DNA from 3 places in the Shewanella sp. KCT genome. Region 2 is predicted to be linked to each of the others. Evidence: predicted binding sites of a transcription regulator. Region 2 holds the regulator's gene; each other region holds the start of a gene.

Region 1 (5,628 bases), on a different contig from region 2:
CTCTCAAGCTTTAGCTCAAGCTAAATAAGTCATCGCAAAACAGAGAGGTAATACCAGTGCAACTATATGATTATAAAAAGATAACCCCCGACATCAAAAATACCGGGGGTTATCGTCTTGTTATCAGAACAATGTTTTTAAGTTATTGATAACTGAAAATCGTAAAGACCTTAACAGCAACATGGATAAAATGCTGTTTTTTCAGCCACATCCTGCTACTTACGCTGGGCATAAAGGGCGGCGTATGGCTCGTCCCAATATGGTGGTGAACCGATATGATCCTTAATGAAGTCGATAAAGGCGCTCACCTTAGGTGCCAGGTGTTTACGTCTTGGGTAAACGGCCTGCAATGGCAGATGGTGGGTCAACTGCCATTCTGGCAATAAGGGAACCAGGGTGCCCTTCTCTATCTCATTCTCAAGCAGGTAACTGGCAAGATACACCACACCCAGGCCGCTCACCGCGGCGGACTTAAGCGCAGGCGCGTTGTCGACCCTGAAGTTACCCGATACGCCAATTTCACAGTAATCGTCACCCTTCTTAAACTGCCACACGCTGTGCTCATGCCACTCGCCGTGATACACAAGGCAGTTATGGTCCACCAGCTGCTCTGGACGCTCAGGATAACCATGCTTGGCCACATACTCGGGAGATGCCGCCAACAGGAACTGACACTTCATCAGGGGTCTGGCCACCATGCCAAGCGGCAGCTGCTCAGACATGGTCAACAGGAGATCTAAGCCCTCACTGACCACGTCAACCTTATGGTCCAACAGGCTAACCTGTAGCTCCAACTCAGGGTGTCTGGCCATAAAATCTGGTAAGGCTGGAATGATGTGCATGGTACCGAAGGATTGGGAGATCCCCACCTTGAGTACGCCGCGCGTGGCATCGTTGAGATTGTGTACGCTGGCGACTGCCTGATCGGCATCGCGAAGCAACTCTTCACCCTGGGCATAAAGCAGCTGTCCGGCCTCGGTTAAACTCAGACTCCGAGTGGTACGCTGTATCAGCTGAACACCTAATTTATGCTCAAGGTCGGCAACCTGAGTACTGACCTTTGATTTAGAAATCCCCAATTTTCGCGCGGCAGAGCTAAAGCTCCCAGCGCGAGCAACATGAGTAAAAATTGCAATAGGTTCTAAAAGTTCTAACATTTAAATAGCCTTAAGGTGTTTGCGACCCTATAAATACCAATTATAAATCATAGAGATACCTCCTAAGTGCGAAGTTATCCCCTTGACTATGCAGATTATTTTAAGAGTAGAGTCAGACTGTTAGCCATTTCGTTATCGAAATTTCGCCAGCATTGTTATTATTTTTTACAAGTATACCAAAGATTTGCTCTTTGATTCTAATACCTATTTTCTAGCCACTATACACCCAGTTAGGAGTGGAGGAAAAGTCATAACAAATGCAGGCCCAGAATAAAAAAAGCCCTGCACCCAAGGTAAGTGCAGGGAAATGTGGATGTTGCTATGCCAGAGGAAATCGTTTGCGGGCTATTCCCGCAGGGTTTGTTGCTTAGCGCTCACCAGTGGATAGTCACGTAGGGCCGGGACTTCGCTGCGCATCTGAGACTCTAGAGCCGCCAGCTGCTGGAAGTTGTCACACAGCTTATCGGCGCGCGCCTCGAGATCTGTGGCCTGCTGTTCAATCTGGGCTTCGATATCGTCGCCCACCTTGTCCATCTTGGCCGAGAAGGCGTTCATCTTCTCCTCGAAACTCTCGCCGTCGCCCTTCATCATCTCGCTACCCAGAGTCATCATCATGCTGCCGATAGAGCTCTGCACCAGCTGCTCCATCTCTTGCTCGAACTCTTTGCCAAAGGTGTCTTCGATAGAAGATTCGGTGGCGCCCAGGTAGAACTTATCGCCATTTTGGTAAGCAACCTTGTCGATGCGCTTCGACATGCCATCCATCATCTCATCTATCTTGGCTCCGGCGGCGTCACCCAGCAGCGGCGTGAGCGCCATGCTCACGGCGGTAGAGGCTATATCGACTGTGTCATGCACCACGTCGATCACCTCAGGAAGCTGCTTTGACACCTCACCGGCATATTGATTAACCAACGCCTGCTGCTTGTCGTTTAGCTCCACCTTGTCACCATTAACGTAGAGACGGCCAAGCTCGATGCGATACACTTCTTTCTTCGCCTCACTGACCACCAACTTGCTAGGTTCGACGGAAACATCGTAATTGAGGCTCACCTCGCACTGTTTGTCATCCCGTCCAAAGGAGATGTGGTTATCTTTATCTTCACCGGCCCAGGCGGCGCTGGTGGTGGCAAGTACAAAAGCTGTCAGTCCAAGAGATGCGGTCAATTTCTTCATATTCTTATTCCTTAAGTCATCGAAAATCACATGATGAGAAGCTTAAGGTGCACCATGTGTCGTTGATGACTAACAATACAGGTATCGTGCCAACTTTAACTAATTGAATATAATCAATGGGTTAGATAAAAATGACGATATATACCAAGACTATAAGTCGGCTATGGGCTAACAAAAGTAAAGCCTTCAACCAGTTTTTAGTAAATTTCACCATCGACGCGAATACAACTAAGACATGAAAAGTAGAATGCAGAGAAAGATAAAAACAAAGCAAAGAGTTAAATGAAAGAGCGCCTAATCAGGCGCTCTGTTAGAAGATAGAACGGCCCAGGGCTTGGGAGAGTTTCTCGAGTGCGGCGGTGCCCGCCAGAGAGTTACCGTTCTTATCTAGCTCGGGTGACCAAACACAGATGCTCATATCGCCCGGGATCACGGCGATGATGCCGCCGCCCACGCCGCTCTTACCCGGCATGCCGACCCGATAGGCAAACTCACCCGCACCATCGTACAGACCAGATGTGGCCAGCAGGGCGTTAAGCTTACGTGTCTGTATGGGCGAGACCACCTGCTCTGCCGAGAGGCTCTGGCCTCGATTGGCCAGATAGAGCATGGCTTTGGATAGATCGGCGCAGCTCATCTTCAGCGCGCAGTAGTGAAAGTAGTTTCTCAGCACCCTATCGACATCGTTATTAAAGTTGCCGAAGGACTTCATCAGGTAAGCGATGGCCGCGTTACGGGCGCTGTGCTCATATTCAGAGGCCGCGACACGCTTATCATAAATCACATGGGCGTTGGCGCTCAGCTTTCTGACCACCTCGAGCATATGATGCTTAGGCGCGCCGAGGCGGCTCTGCAACAGATCGGCGATGATCAGAGCGCCGGCGTTGATAAAGGGATTTCTCGGCACTCCGCGCTCGAGCTCTATCTGCACCAGGGAGTTAAAGGACTGCCCCGAGGGCTCCTTGCCGACGCGGGACCAGATCTCGGCCTCCTCATACAGGGTCAAAGCGACCGTGAGGCTAAAGACCTTAGAGATACTCTGGATCGAAAAGGGCTCGAGATAGTCTCCAGCCCCTATGGTTTGACCATCGATTGTGGTCACGGCGATCCCAAGCTTGGTAGGGTCCACCTCGGCCAGGGCGGGAATATAGTCGGCAACCTTGCCCTTTCCCAGCAGAGGACGCACCTGCTCGATAATGGTCTCGAGCAGGTCCTTCTGTGGCATTAGTTCCACCAGATATCGTAAAGCTCGCTAACCACGACATCTTTCACCGGCTGACTCTTCCAGAAGTCACTCACGGCTTGCCTGTCTTCTTCGGTGCACTTGCCGATAGTTTGAGTGGCGATGATGCCTTCCCACTCTTTATGGCCGCCACCGTGGAAACCCAGCTTTCTCACCTCGATCACCTGGTCGATAAACTGATCGACGATAGCATCGATCTGCTCTTCGCTTACCGAATCATCGAAGGTCCAATTCACATCGAAGCCGAACTCTTGAAACTCATCAATGCGTAATTTTTTACGTAAACGACGACTACGTGTTGCCATGTGTATTCCCTCTTTTTATAGAAATTAAGCTTACTCGGTACGCTCGAACATCAGATCCCAGACGCCATGCCCTAGACGATGGCCCCTGGCCTCAAACTTGGTCAGCGGACGATGATCGGGACGGGGCACAAAGTCGCCATCCTGCGCCTGGTTCTTATAGCCAGGCGCCGCGCTCATCACCTCTAACATGTGCTCGCTATAGTTTTCCCAATCGGTCGCCAGGTGGAACACACCACCTATCTTAAGGCAGCGGCGAATAAGCTCGGCAAATTCCGGCTGAACGATACGGCGCTTATGATGACGCTTCTTGTGCCAAGGATCTGGGAAGAATAGCTGTACTCTGGCCAGGCTGCCGCTTTGGATGCTGTTTTCCAACACCTCGATGGCGTCGTGGTGGAACACACGCAGGTTGGTGACGCCGGCCTCAGCCGCATCAGCAAGACAAGCACCTACGCCAGGCTTGTGAACTTCGATACCGATAAAGTTAAGCTCGGGAGCCGCCTTAGCCATCTCAACCAGTGAGGCGCCCATGCCGAACCCTATCTCCAGCACGGTATCGGCTTCGCGGCCAAACACCTTGACCAGATCCAGAGGCTCGGGCGAGTAGTCCAATCCCATCACAGGCCATTGTTGCTCCATCGCCTGCGCCTGGCCCTTGGTCAAACGTCCTTCTCGTAAAACAAAGCTTCTCACTTTGCGAAGGTATTTACCCTCTTCGTTAAACTCTGCGGTGGTCACTTCGCTCATTATTTTTCAGCCTCAGATCTGCCATTGGTTGGCCATATAGCGCCGAGAAAAAGTCAGCGTCAAGCGACTCTAGGCTCGACTCACAAACTCATATGATCCCACGGGATCCTGACACTTATATGATTGGAAAATTATAAAAAGAAGGGCATTATCCAAAGTTACTGCGCTAAGGCAAGCCCTATGTTGCCAAAGTATACCAATTATCCCACGGCGTGCGAGCCATGGCGCCCTTGAGATGCCATTTTGGTTGAGAAAAACCTTGCCCCTCTATAGACTGAGCGCCATGAAAACAGAGCAATTTCACCAGCGCATCGTCACCTGGTACGACAAACACGGACGCAAGCATCTTCCCTGGCAACAAGATAAGACCCCCTATAAGGTTTGGGTGTCCGAGATCATGTTGCAGCAGACTCAAGTCGCCACCGTTATCCCTTACTTCGAAGCCTTTATGGCGCGTTTCCCCACTATCTTGGACTTGGCAAGTGCCGAACAGGATGAGGTGCTGCACCACTGGACCGGCCTTGGCTATTACGCCAGGGCGCGTAACCTACATAAGAGCGCCCAGCTGATCGCCAGCGACTATGATGGTGTGTTCCCAACCCAGTTCGAGCAGGTACTCGCCCTGCCGGGCATTGGCCGCTCGACCGCTGGGGCGGTACTCTCACTCTCTCTTGGGCAGCATCACCCCATATTAGATGGCAACGTCAAGCGAGTGCTTGCCAGGCACGGCGCCATCGCCGGCTGGCCCGGTAAGCGCGAGGTGGAGGAGCAGCTATGGCAGCTCACCAACAGCCTGACCCCTAAGACAGGCGTAACCCAATATAATCAGGCGATGATGGATATTGGCGCCAGTATCTGCACCCGCTCTAAGCCCAGGTGCGAGCTCTGCCCCGTCGCCATCGACTGTAAGGCGCAGCTGATGGGCCGCCAGACTGAGTTTCCCGGCAAGAAACCGAAGAAGACGATTCCGGAAAAGCTCGGCTATATGCTAGTGATTAAA
Region 2 (5,628 bases):
TTGGCCTGTCTGTGTGCGTGGCCGACGGTCATCCCTATGTGCGCCAACACGCCGACATGGTTACCCATATCAAGGGCGGCCACGGCGCGCTGCGTGAACTGACGGATCTCATCCTGCTCAGCCAGGATAAGTTTGCCTCAGCCCACGGAATGAGCATATGAACAGAGTCACGCTGGCGATCATCGCCTTCTTCGGCACAGCACTGATCCTCTATTGGCAGGTTCAGTCGAAAAAGGGCAGCGAAGAGCTGGCCCTGGATAATGTCGATCGTCCCGACTACATAGTCCGGGATCTCAAGAGCGTGCAATACAATGATGAGGGTGGTATCAACAGTCGCGTATCGGCCAGTCACATGGAACACTACGCCGAACGCAACCAGACCTACTTTACCCAGCCCATCTATCTGGTCTACCCCGACAACGGCGATGCCCAGTGGCGCCTGAGATCCACCAAGGGCACACTGGACAAAAATAGCGGACGGGTCACCCTGGAAAATAATGTTATCATTGATGCCATTAGCCCAGAGGAACCGATTCAGACCATAGAGACCACCTATCTGGAGCTGGATCTCAATACTATGATTATGACATCCGACAGAAGCATTCGGATCACAGGGCGTGATTTTCTCATCACGGGGGAAGGCTTATATGCCGATCTCAACGCCCAAAATATCAAACTGACGAGTCAGGTAGAAGGAACATATGAAACTAAATAGCCTTATTCTTGCGGGCCTGCTGCCCCTGGTCAGTATTGGCGCCCATGCCAAGGTGAACGACCTGCTGCAAGAGGTTAAGATCTCAGCCGCCAGCCAGGAAGCCGACATTAAGAACAACCAGATCATCTTCCACGGTCCGGTCGAGGTCACCCAAGGCTCTATCAAGATATTGGCCAGTGAGCTGCGTGCCTTCAGCAAAGAGAAGAACAGCGGCAAGATACTGATCGCTACCGGCAACCCGGCCACCTACTCTCAGGTGATGGAAGATGGCCGCCCCGCCTCGGCCAGCGCCAAGGAGATCCGCTACGAGCTTTCCAGCCGCACCCTGACACTGATCGGCGACGCCACCCTGGAACAGGAAGGCAGCCAAGTCACGGGTTCGCAGATCCGCTACAACATAGAGCAGCAACAGCTGATCGCCGAGAGCACAGGCAAAGACAGAGTGATCACCATCATTCAGCCTGAGAACTATCAGGAACAGATCCAGCCAGAGCAGAAGCCCGAGAAGAAACCAGAACAGGAAAAACAATGACAGACCTGATCTTGAAGGCGGAGAACCTCGCCAAGAGCTATAAGAGTCGTGCCGTTGTCCAAGACGTGAGCCTCACGGTAAAGACCGGGCAGATCGTCGGCCTGTTGGGGCCAAACGGCGCCGGCAAGACCACTACCTTTTACATGGTCGTCGGCCTGGTACAGAGCGACAAGGGCCGCATCTTTATCGACGATGACGACCTGACGCTAGACCCCATGCACCTACGCGCCCGCAAAGGCATAGGCTACCTGCCTCAGGAAGCCAGTATCTTCCGTAAGCTCTCGGTGCGGGACAACATCATGGCCGTGCTCCAGACCCGCAGCGATCTTAATAACGATGGCCGCGAAGAGGAGCTGGAACACCTGCTGGAAGAGTTTCATATTACCCATATCCGTGACAGCCACGGCATGGCGCTCTCGGGCGGTGAACGTCGCCGGGTGGAGATCGCCAGAGCGCTGGCCGCCAACCCTAAGTTTATTCTTCTCGACGAGCCGTTCGCCGGGGTCGATCCCATCTCGGTAATCGACATCAAGAAGATCATTGAGCAGCTCAAGAATCGCGGCCTGGGGGTGTTGATCACCGACCATAACGTGCGCGAAACATTAGATGTCTGTGAGAAAGCCTATATCGTCAGCCATGGTAATCTGATCGCCGAGGGCACACCCGCCGAAATCTTAGACAACCAGCAAGTACGAGCAGTGTACTTAGGTGAACAATTCAAGCTATAGTTAATCTTATAATGGGGCCACAGAGGAAAAACCACGCGTTAATTGTGGCCTTAGGAACTATCCGATATATTTGTCCGGCACATATAGCCAGAGCTTTCTCATTTTATAATTAGAAACAAGGGAATAGCAGTACGATGAAAGCGTCACTTCAGCTCAAAATGGGTCAGCATCTCACCATGACGCCCCAGCTACAGCAGGCCATACGTCTGTTGCAGTTGTCGTCATTAGAGTTGCAGCAGGAGATCCAGCAGGCATTAGAATCCAACCCGCTACTGGAGTTGGATGAAGAGCAGGAGAGCGCCAGCATCGAGCTGCAAGACGATAGCGTCAGCGACAGCTTCGACAGCAAGTACGACGACAAGATAGAGCTGGATTCGAGCCAGGATAACTCAGGGGTCGAGACCTCAGATGCCCTGACTCAAGACTCTATGCCTGACGAGCTGCCGGTGGATACCACCTGGGATGAGGTCTACACCGCCTCGCCAAACTCAAGCTCGGGCGCCATGCGCGACGACGACATGCCTTTTCAGGGCGAGACCAGCGAAGGTCTGTATGAACACCTGGAATGGCAGAAGAACCTGACCCCTTTTTCCGATAACGACCTGGCCATCGCTACCGCCATCATCGACGCTATCGACGAGCGCGGTTACCTCACCCAGACCTGTGAAGATATTCTCGAGGCCATGGGCGACCCTGAGATCGAACTCGACGAGGTCGAGGCGGTGCTCAAACGGGTACAACACTTCGACCCTATTGGCGTGGCGGCCCGCGACCTCAGCGAATGTCTGACGATCCAGCTGGCCCAATACAGTGACGACACGCCGCACATCGCTAACGCCCGCATGCTGATCAAGGAACACCTGGATCTCATCGCCGGACGCGACTTCCGCCTGCTGATGCGCAAGACCAAGCTCAAGGAAGATGAGCTGAGGGATGCCATCGCCCTGATCCAGACCCTGAATCCCCGTCCAGGGCTCGCCATCACCGCCAGCCGCGACGAGTACGTGATCCCAGATGTGACCGTCACCAAGAAGAAGGGACGCTGGGTAGTCGAGCTCAACCCAGACAGCATGCCCAAGATCAACGTCAACCAACAGTATGCCGCCATGGCCCGCAGCACTAAGAGTCAGGCGGACGGCCAGTTTATTCGCGGTCACCTGCAGGAAGCCAAATGGTTCCTCAAGAGCCTGGAGAGTCGCAACGAGACCCTGCTCAAGGTGACCAACTGTATCGTCGACTTCCAGCAAGGTTTCTTCGAATTTGGCGAAGAGGCGATGAAGCCCATGGTACTGAACGACATCGCCGAGGCGGTGGAGATGCATGAATCCACCATCTCACGTGTGACCACGCAAAAATATATGCATACCCCGAGAGGGATCTTCGAGCTTAAATATTTCTTCTCCAGTCACGTCGGTACCGACGATGGCGGAGAGTGCTCTTCAACAGCAATACGTGCCTTCATCAAGAAGCTGGTTGCTGCGGAAAACCAGAAAAAGCCATTGAGCGACAGCAAGATGGCTCAACTCTTGGCCGAACAGGGTATTAAGGTGGCTAGACGCACCATTGCCAAGTATCGCGAGGCAATGCTTATACCGCCCTCGAATCAGCGCAAGAGCTTATAAAACAAACCTGGAAACTGGAGGACTATCTTTATGCAAATAAACCTGACTGGGCACCATATCGAGATCACCCAATCTCTACGAAGCTACATCGAAGAGAAATTCACAAAGCTTGAACGTCATTTCGATCAGATCAATAATGTGCACGTTGTATTAAATGTCGAAAAGTTGCAACAGAAGGTTGAGGCAAAGTTACATCTCCGTGGCGGAGAAGTGTTCGCAACATCCGAACATGCGGACATGTATGCCGCGATAGACTCCCTGATTGACAAACTCGATCGTCAGGTCATTAAACACAAAGAGAAGCTTACTAAACATTAACGATGGAACTGAGTACCATCCTGCGGCCGGAGTGCACCACCTGCGCCACTCCGGGCAGTAAGAAAAAGGTACTGGAGCTTATCAGCGACTTAGCCGCTGTCCAGTACCCCACCCTCTCCTCTCAAGAAATATTTGAAAGCCTTCTGGCTCGAGAGAAAATGGGCAGCACAGGTATAGGCAATGGTATCGCGATTCCTCACGGACGGCTGACTAACATAGATCAACCCGTGGCCGTACTGGTGAAATGTGCTGAACCAATCGCATTCGATGCCATTGACAATCAGCCCGTCGATATCCTTTTTGCGTTATTGGTGCCCGCAGATCAATGCGAGCAACATCTTAGCACCCTGGCCGCTATGGCCGAGAAGCTCAATGATAAGGCGATCATGAAGCAGCTAAGAAAGACCCAAGACGAATCCGAACTCTATCAGGTGATCACCCAATGAAATTGGTTTTGGTATCCGGACGCTCAGGATCGGGAAAATCCGTCGCACTCAGGGTCCTAGAAGATCTAGGCTACTACTGTGTCGACAATCTGCCCTTGCAGATGATGGAGTCCCTGCTGGAGCAGCTCAAGGGACGCAGCGATCTCGTGGCCATCAGCGTCGATGTACGCAACATGCCCAGCGAAGAGATCCAGCTGGAAAAGCAGCTGGCCAAGCTCCCCAAAGATACCGAAATCTTAAGCTTCTTCCTGAACTCCAGCGACAATGTACTGCTCAAGCGCTATAGCGAGACCCGCAGACTACACCCGCTGTCACGCTCTAAGGTCTCCCTCAAGGAGGCAATTCAGCTCGAGGGCAAGCTGCTCGACCCCATCGCCAAACTCGTGGATCACTATATCGACACCTCTAACCTCAACATCTATGAGTTGAGCGACAAGGTACGTGAGATCCTGCTGGGCACGGTCGACAAGGAGCTGGTGATCAACTTCGAGTCCTTCGGCTTTAAATATGGCATGCCGACCGAAGCCGACTTCATGTTTGACGTGCGCTTCCTGCCCAATCCCCATTGGGAACCTGAGCTAAGGCCTCTGACCGGCCTGGATGAGCCTGTGCAGCAGTTTCTGAGTCAGCAGCCCCTGGTCAACAAGTTCATCTGGCAGATCGAAAACCTGCTGGAAACCTGGTTACCACACCTGGAGCGCAACAACCGCAGCTACCTCACCATCGCCATCGGCTGCACCGGCGGCCAGCACAGATCAGTCTATGTGACCGACCAGCTCGCCAAGCTGTTCAACAAGGGCAAGCATAAGGTTCAGGCGCGCCACCGAGAGCTAAAGCATGACTAAGTTGGCTCGCGAGCTGACCATCTGCAACAAGTTGGGCCTGCACGCCAGAGCGGCGACCAAGCTGGCGGTGCTCGCCGCCAAGTTCGACGCCGAGGTCACCCTGATCCAGGGCGATAAACAGGCCTCCGCCGCCAGCGTACTCGGCCTCCTGATGCTCGAAACCGGCATGGGTAAAACCATCACCATCACCAGCGAAGGCAAAGATGCCCAGGCAGCCCTGGATGCCATCAGCGCCCTTATTGACGCCAAATTCGATGAGGCCGTATAATCGGCTCGCTTTGCGGTGCCCGCTTAATTTCGTCCTATACTTATCATAGACTTACAAGCCTACCACCCAAGCCGTTCAATCAACTGCCAAAGGAGGAGCTATGCCGATCGAAGTGTTAGATAGTGAAACCACAGATCAACGCCTTAATCAGCTC
Region 3 (5,628 bases), on a different contig from region 2:
ACCGAGGTGAAGTCCATGTTCACGTCGACCTGGGCGGTAAAGTTTTCCGGCCCCAGAATCGGCATCAGAATCGATTCAATCTTGCTGCGGTATTCGGCTTCTTTCTGCTGCACCAGCTCGAGCTCGCGTCTGGCTCTGGCCGAACCTGCAGTTTGACTGCCTGAGTTTAGCAGGCGACCGTTAGCGTCGGTCACAGTAACCCGAGTCGGCTCGAGACCGTGCACCGCCGAGGCAACGATATCTACGATGGAATCGACCTCCTCCTGACCCAGACCGCCACGGCGGGTATTAACCACCACGGTCGCGCTTGGCTTGGAGCGATTACGGGCAAACACGTTCTCTTTAGGAATGGCCAGGATCACCTTGGCGCGACTGACGCTCTTTAACTCTTCGATGGTGCGCGCCAGGTTTTGCTCCTGACTGTTTTTGAGTCTGGCGGCCTCCATGCGTTGGCTCACGCCAAAGCCGCTGTCTTTAGAGAGGTAATCGTCACGGTTAGGTGAATTATCGATACCGGCGCGGCTCAGCATCATCTTAACGTCTTGGTACTGATCTTCCGGCACCTTAAGCACGTCGACATCGATCTGATAGTTGACCTTGTTCTTGTCCAGCACATCAAGGACCTGCACCATCTCCTGGGTATCCATCTTACCCAGAGGGCGGTATTCGGGCTCCTGGGCCCACAACATGACGAAGACGGCCAACGCCAGACAGATAGCCAACGCCAGGATCATGGTGATCTGTCTGAGCATGTCGACACCGCCAAACATACCGCCGCTTGGCTTATGTTCTTCTTGTACGCCGCCTGCCAACATATCCTGTGTTGTGCCAGCGCCAGTTCCGACTACCATATCTGTGCTCACGATAAATACCTGCCGTTATCTTTCTTAATCTTTAGGGAGTCCATGCCTAGACAGGCATACTCATGATCTCTTTGTAGGCTTCCACCAGCTTGTTGCGCACCTGAACGGTGGCCTCGAATGCCACGCTGGCCTTCTCTCTGGCGATCACAGTATCTGACAGGGTCACCCGGGTATCGCCCATATCCAGACGTGTCTGCAGCGAAGATGAGGTGGCCTGCAGCGCATTGACATTGCCCACAGCTTCAGACAAGAGGCTACCAAAGTCGCTACCACTGGTGTTCGCCACCTGCTGGGTGATATTAGGCGTGATCCCATTAGGCTTAATTTCGCCCGTGAGTGTCTGCATCTCTTGCAGTAATGAATTGGCACCTATCTGCATCTTGGCCTCCGCTATCGTCGTGAAATTGACGAAATCTATTCTTATTCAGACCAATGCAATATGTTTGCCAAAAATAGAAAAAGCCGACAAACCCAGATTATTGGGTGTCGGCTTCAAAGAGTTCAGGTGAGATATGCTGGCTCTAAAGCAACGGTTTGCTTCCTTCACTAACGCAAATAGACCAAAACGGTTACGCCTATCAGGCAGGGATCTGAATGCCCATGTCGCGCATACGCGCCATCTTATATCTCAGGGTGCGGGCGCTGATCCCCAGCTTTTCGGCTACCTGCTTGCGGCTGCCGTTACACTGATTGAGGGTCTCTAGGATGATCACATGTTCCTGTGCCTTGAGCTCATCCCCCAGCCCCTCGGGCTCGGCGATCTTTTCACTCTCAAAGGTGGACTCCAGCATCACATCCTGAGTATCGATGACGATATCCTTGGCGCAGATGGTGTCGCCTGACTGTAAGATCAGGGCGCGCTGAACCACGTTGTCCAGCTCTCGCACGTTGCCCGGCCACCTGTGGCCCAATAGACGCCTGCTTGCCTGATCGTCCAGGCTTGGCGCCACAACTAAACCGGCAGCCTTGGCATGACGCAACACCAGGTGTCTAGCAAGTGGCAAGATATCCGCCGGGCGTTGATGCAGCGCCGGCCAAGTCAGCGGGAACACATTGATGCGATAATAGAGATCTTCCCTAAAAGCGCCTTTGGTCGCCATCGCCTTAAGGTCACGGTTAGAGGTCGCCAGCACTCGCACATCGAGTTTGATCGTCTTACGGCCGCCGAGTCGCTCGACTTCCCGTTCCTGTAATACCCTGAGCAGCTTAGCTTGCAGCCCCAGATCCATCTCGGAGATCTCATCGAGCAGCAAGGTGCCGCCCTGAGCCTGTTCAAACTTACCGGGACAGGCCTGATAGGCCCCGGTAAAGGCCCCCTTCTCGTAGCCAAACAGTGTGGCTTCGAGCATGTTTTCAGGAATTGCCGCACAGTTGATTGCCACAAACGGCTCGCTGGCACGCTGGCTGTGTTGATGAATATAGCGGGCAAGCACCTCTTTACCCGAGCCACTCGGCCCCATGATCATCACGGAAGCATCGGACTGAGCCACCTTCTGTGCCAGCGCCAGGAGCGCCAGGCTGCGCTCATCGGCCACCACAGGTTGATCTTCGATAAGCTTAGGTTTGAGATAACGAGACACCTGGTTGAGCAGGACCTCTGGCGCGAAGGGTTTCGCAAGATAGTCCACCGCGCCGAGTTTAATGGCGCTTACTGCACTGTCTATGGTGGCAAAAGCCGTCATCAATAAGATGGGCACCTGGGCGTTATGCTGCTGAAGATAGTTCACCAGCCCTAGGCCGCCTATCCCCTCCATCTGCACGTCGCTGATCACCATGTCGAATTCCTGGCCCTTGAGCGCGACGATGGCCGCCTCGGCCGATTCCACATCGACACATTCATACTGCGCCAGCAACAAGGTATCGACTAGGGCTTCGCGCAGCGCCGCATCATCTTCAACGAGTAATATCTTGGCTTCAGCCATGGCTTACCTCCAGCCCAGAATCGGCCGAAACAACCGGCAGGTTAAACGAGGCGCGACATCCCTTTCCCGCGATACAATTGAGTTGCAAGCGGCCCTGATGATTTGCCACAACCGTCTGCACTACCGCTAAGCCCAGACCAGTCCCTTGGGCCTTAGTGGTGAAGAAAGGCTCTAACACCTTCTCCTGCATGTTGGCATCGAGCCCCTTACCGTTGTCGACTACCTCGAAGGCGACAGTCCCTGCCTCGTCTTGGGCATTAAGCCAGATCTGACTGGCCCCGGCCTCGATACTGTTCATAACAAGATTGTTGATCGCCGAGCTGAGCGCCGCCGGATTAGCCTTAAAGCGCAAGTGAGTGTCTAGCTTAAGATGCAGTTGGCAACCCTTACGCTCGGCGATAGGTTCGCAGTTGGCCATCACGCTACTCATCACCTGCCGCATGTTGCAAACTTCGGTCAATTCCTGCTGACGCCCCTTGGCCATCAGCAACATGTCATCCACCTGTTGCGACAGTTCGTTGAGTCTGTCGATAAGCTTGCCCTGAAAACGCTCCCTTGAGGCCTGGGTCAGCTTAGGGCTCCCCAGGTTCGCGGCGTAGAGTAGGGCCGCCGACAAAGGTGTTCGCACCTGGTGGGCAAGGCTGGCCACCATCTTACCTAAGGCCGAGAGGCGTTGCAGATGTGAGAGATTCTTCTGCAGCAGACGGGTTTCGGTCAAGTCGGTCAAGACGATTAGCTGACCAGGCTCGGGCGTTAGCGGCGTAATCGCCAGCTTAACCCGACGACCGTTCTTCAACGAGACCTCATGACCGTCGTCATCTTGGGGCGAAAAGGCACGGTTGATCACCTGTAACCAGCGCATGCCCGCCAGGGGCTGCCCTAGCAATTGCACGGCAACGGGATTAGCATCTGTCACCACACCATCACCATTGAGGATCACTACACCCGATGGCATGGCCTGGAGTATATGTTCCATGCGGCTGGAGATGGCATCGTTTGCCACCTCACCACCCATGACTTGGGAAGGAGCCAATGTTACCTGCGCCTGCGCTGTATATGCCACCTTTGGATTCGCGGCCATAACCACTCCGTCAATAATTTGCTGCTAAACAGGCCAATGCAGGTAACATGCCAATTAAAAAAGCTAACAAAAAGTCAGAATTAACAGAGAATTATGAGTCAGATACGACAAAGGCCCAGAAATGGGCCCTTGTTTATGGCGTGCGGCGAGCAGGAGTTAATCTTTGCTCATGCCATACTTGCGCATCTTCTCAACCAGTGTGGTACGGCGGATGCCAAGCATTTCTGCGGCGCGTGCCACCACATTATCTTGTTGATCCAGTGCCTGGCGAATCATATCGATCTCAAGCTCGGCCAACAGGTCCTTAAGGTTCACCCCTTCTGGTGGCAGTTCACTAGGGAAACGGCTCTCGGGAATATCGACCGCTACCTCATCGCTGAAGATAGAGGCCAGCGCATCGCGTTCCAGCTCCTCTTCACTGACCTGAACCTGATATTCAGGCACATCGATATGACGATATTTAAGTGGCAGGTCATTAACGTCGACCAAGCCACCCGGATAGAGGATCGTCAGACGCTCGACCAGGTTAGAGAGTTCACGCACGTTACCCGACCAGCTATGTTCCTTGAGTGACTCAATCGCACGCTGAGTAAAACGCACCTTGCCACGCCCCTCGTTATAGACGCGGCTTACTAACTCTTGCAGCAAGAGTGGGATATCGTCTTTGCGCTCGCAAAGGGCCGGCATCTCTACGGGAAACACATTGAGACGATAGAAGAGATCTTCGCGAAACTCGCCGTTGGCGATCATAGTTTCAAGCTCTCTGTGGGTCGCCGCGATGACACGCACATTGGTGTGAATAGGCTTGCTGCCACCGACACGCTCGAAGACGCGCTCTTGCAATACACGCAGCAGTTTCACCTGCATCTGCAAAGGCATGTCACCTATCTCATCGAGGAACAGGGTTCCCCCTTCGGCAAGCTCGAAACGTCCCTTACGGGCACTGATCGCGCCGGTAAATGAGCCCTTCTCATGACCGAACAGCTCACTCTCGAGTAGTTCTGGCGGGATGGCGCCACAGTTCACCGGGATGAAAGGTCCATCACGACGTTCGGAAATATAGTGGATATTGCGAGCAACCACCTCTTTGCCTGTACCGGACTGGCCTAAGACTAAGACAGTAGCATCTGAACCCGCGACCTGATTGATCAGGTGACGCACCTGGGCGATCCCTTCACTGCGGCCCACTAGGCTGCGAAACAGTTTTGTCTGGTTACCACTGGTAGGAATATCTGGACGCTTAGCCTGCACAAACACTTGGCAAAAATGCAGCAGCTCGGTCAATTGAGGATAATTTAACGGCTCTTCGATACACCCCAACACATTGCCTGCCGACACATCGCCATTAGAGCCCAACAACAAGATTGGCTGCCAAGGCATAGAGGTGGCGATAGATTGCAACAGGGTCTTGTTTTGCGCCTCTTGTGCAATCACAAGTGCTCTATAGCGGGTATTCGACATTCGAGATTCGAGTTTATCGACGGCAAGCAACTCGACCTGCTCACCAAGAAACTCAAAAACACAAGATAAGCGATTAATTCGCTCTGACTGATTACCGACAAGTAGAATTCGTTGATCTGTATGCATCATTTAAGAAGGCCGTAAAGCACTCAGTGTTATTCGCATTAATTATTAGTGTTAGTTGCTTCGAAAGCGAGATAATCGTTTTAATCCAGTTTTCCAAAAAATGACTATCACACGGAATAGTGTATTATCAGCAGCACATTAGCAAGTATCAGATTCATTTTCTGACAAACTCATC

The links. Region 2 encodes sigma-54, which starts transcription at its own class of promoters, with help from an activator protein. Its sites were predicted from a motif close to GTTGGCACGNNNNTNGNNT; they were not measured.
Region 1: the regulator sigma-54 is predicted to act here: its motif matches at 2,409-2,427, upstream of AYI87_RS08530 (YggN family protein).
Region 3: the regulator sigma-54 is predicted to act here: its motif matches at 1,296-1,314, upstream of fliE (flagellar hook-basal body complex protein FliE).

The regions. Positions count from the first base shown of each region.
Region 1 is NZ_LVDJ01000004.1:338,814-344,441, reverse strand. Features, by position in the region: gene AYI87_RS08535 (LysR family transcriptional regulator) at 216-1,157, opposite strand; gene AYI87_RS08530 (YggN family protein) at 1,503-2,333, opposite strand; gene glsB (glutaminase B) at 2,644-3,558, opposite strand; gene AYI87_RS08520 (YggL family protein) at 3,558-3,881, opposite strand; gene trmB (tRNA (guanosine(46)-N7)-methyltransferase TrmB) at 3,912-4,628, opposite strand; gene mutY (A/G-specific adenine glycosylase) at 4,912-5,628, shown strand, end outside.
Region 2 is NZ_LVDJ01000008.1:159,910-165,537, reverse strand. Features, by position in the region: gene kdsC (3-deoxy-manno-octulosonate-8-phosphatase KdsC) at 1-161, shown strand, start outside; gene lptC (LPS export ABC transporter periplasmic protein LptC) at 158-715, shown strand; gene lptA (lipopolysaccharide transport periplasmic protein LptA) at 702-1,247, shown strand; gene lptB (LPS export ABC transporter ATP-binding protein) at 1,244-1,975, shown strand; gene AYI87_RS13105 (RNA polymerase factor sigma-54) at 2,110-3,597, shown strand; gene hpf (ribosome hibernation promoting factor) at 3,628-3,915, shown strand; gene ptsN (PTS IIA-like nitrogen regulatory protein PtsN) at 3,918-4,361, shown strand; gene rapZ (RNase adapter RapZ) at 4,358-5,206, shown strand; gene AYI87_RS13085 (HPr family phosphocarrier protein) at 5,199-5,474, shown strand; gene mgtE (magnesium transporter) at 5,575-5,628, shown strand, end outside.
Region 3 is NZ_LVDJ01000017.1:47,919-53,546, reverse strand. Features, by position in the region: gene fliF (flagellar basal-body MS-ring/collar protein FliF) at 1-851, opposite strand, end outside; gene fliE (flagellar hook-basal body complex protein FliE) at 910-1,242, opposite strand; gene AYI87_RS18850 (sigma-54-dependent transcriptional regulator) at 1,442-2,785, opposite strand; gene AYI87_RS18845 (sensor histidine kinase) at 2,778-3,800, opposite strand; gene AYI87_RS18840 (sigma-54 dependent transcriptional regulator) at 4,023-5,456, opposite strand.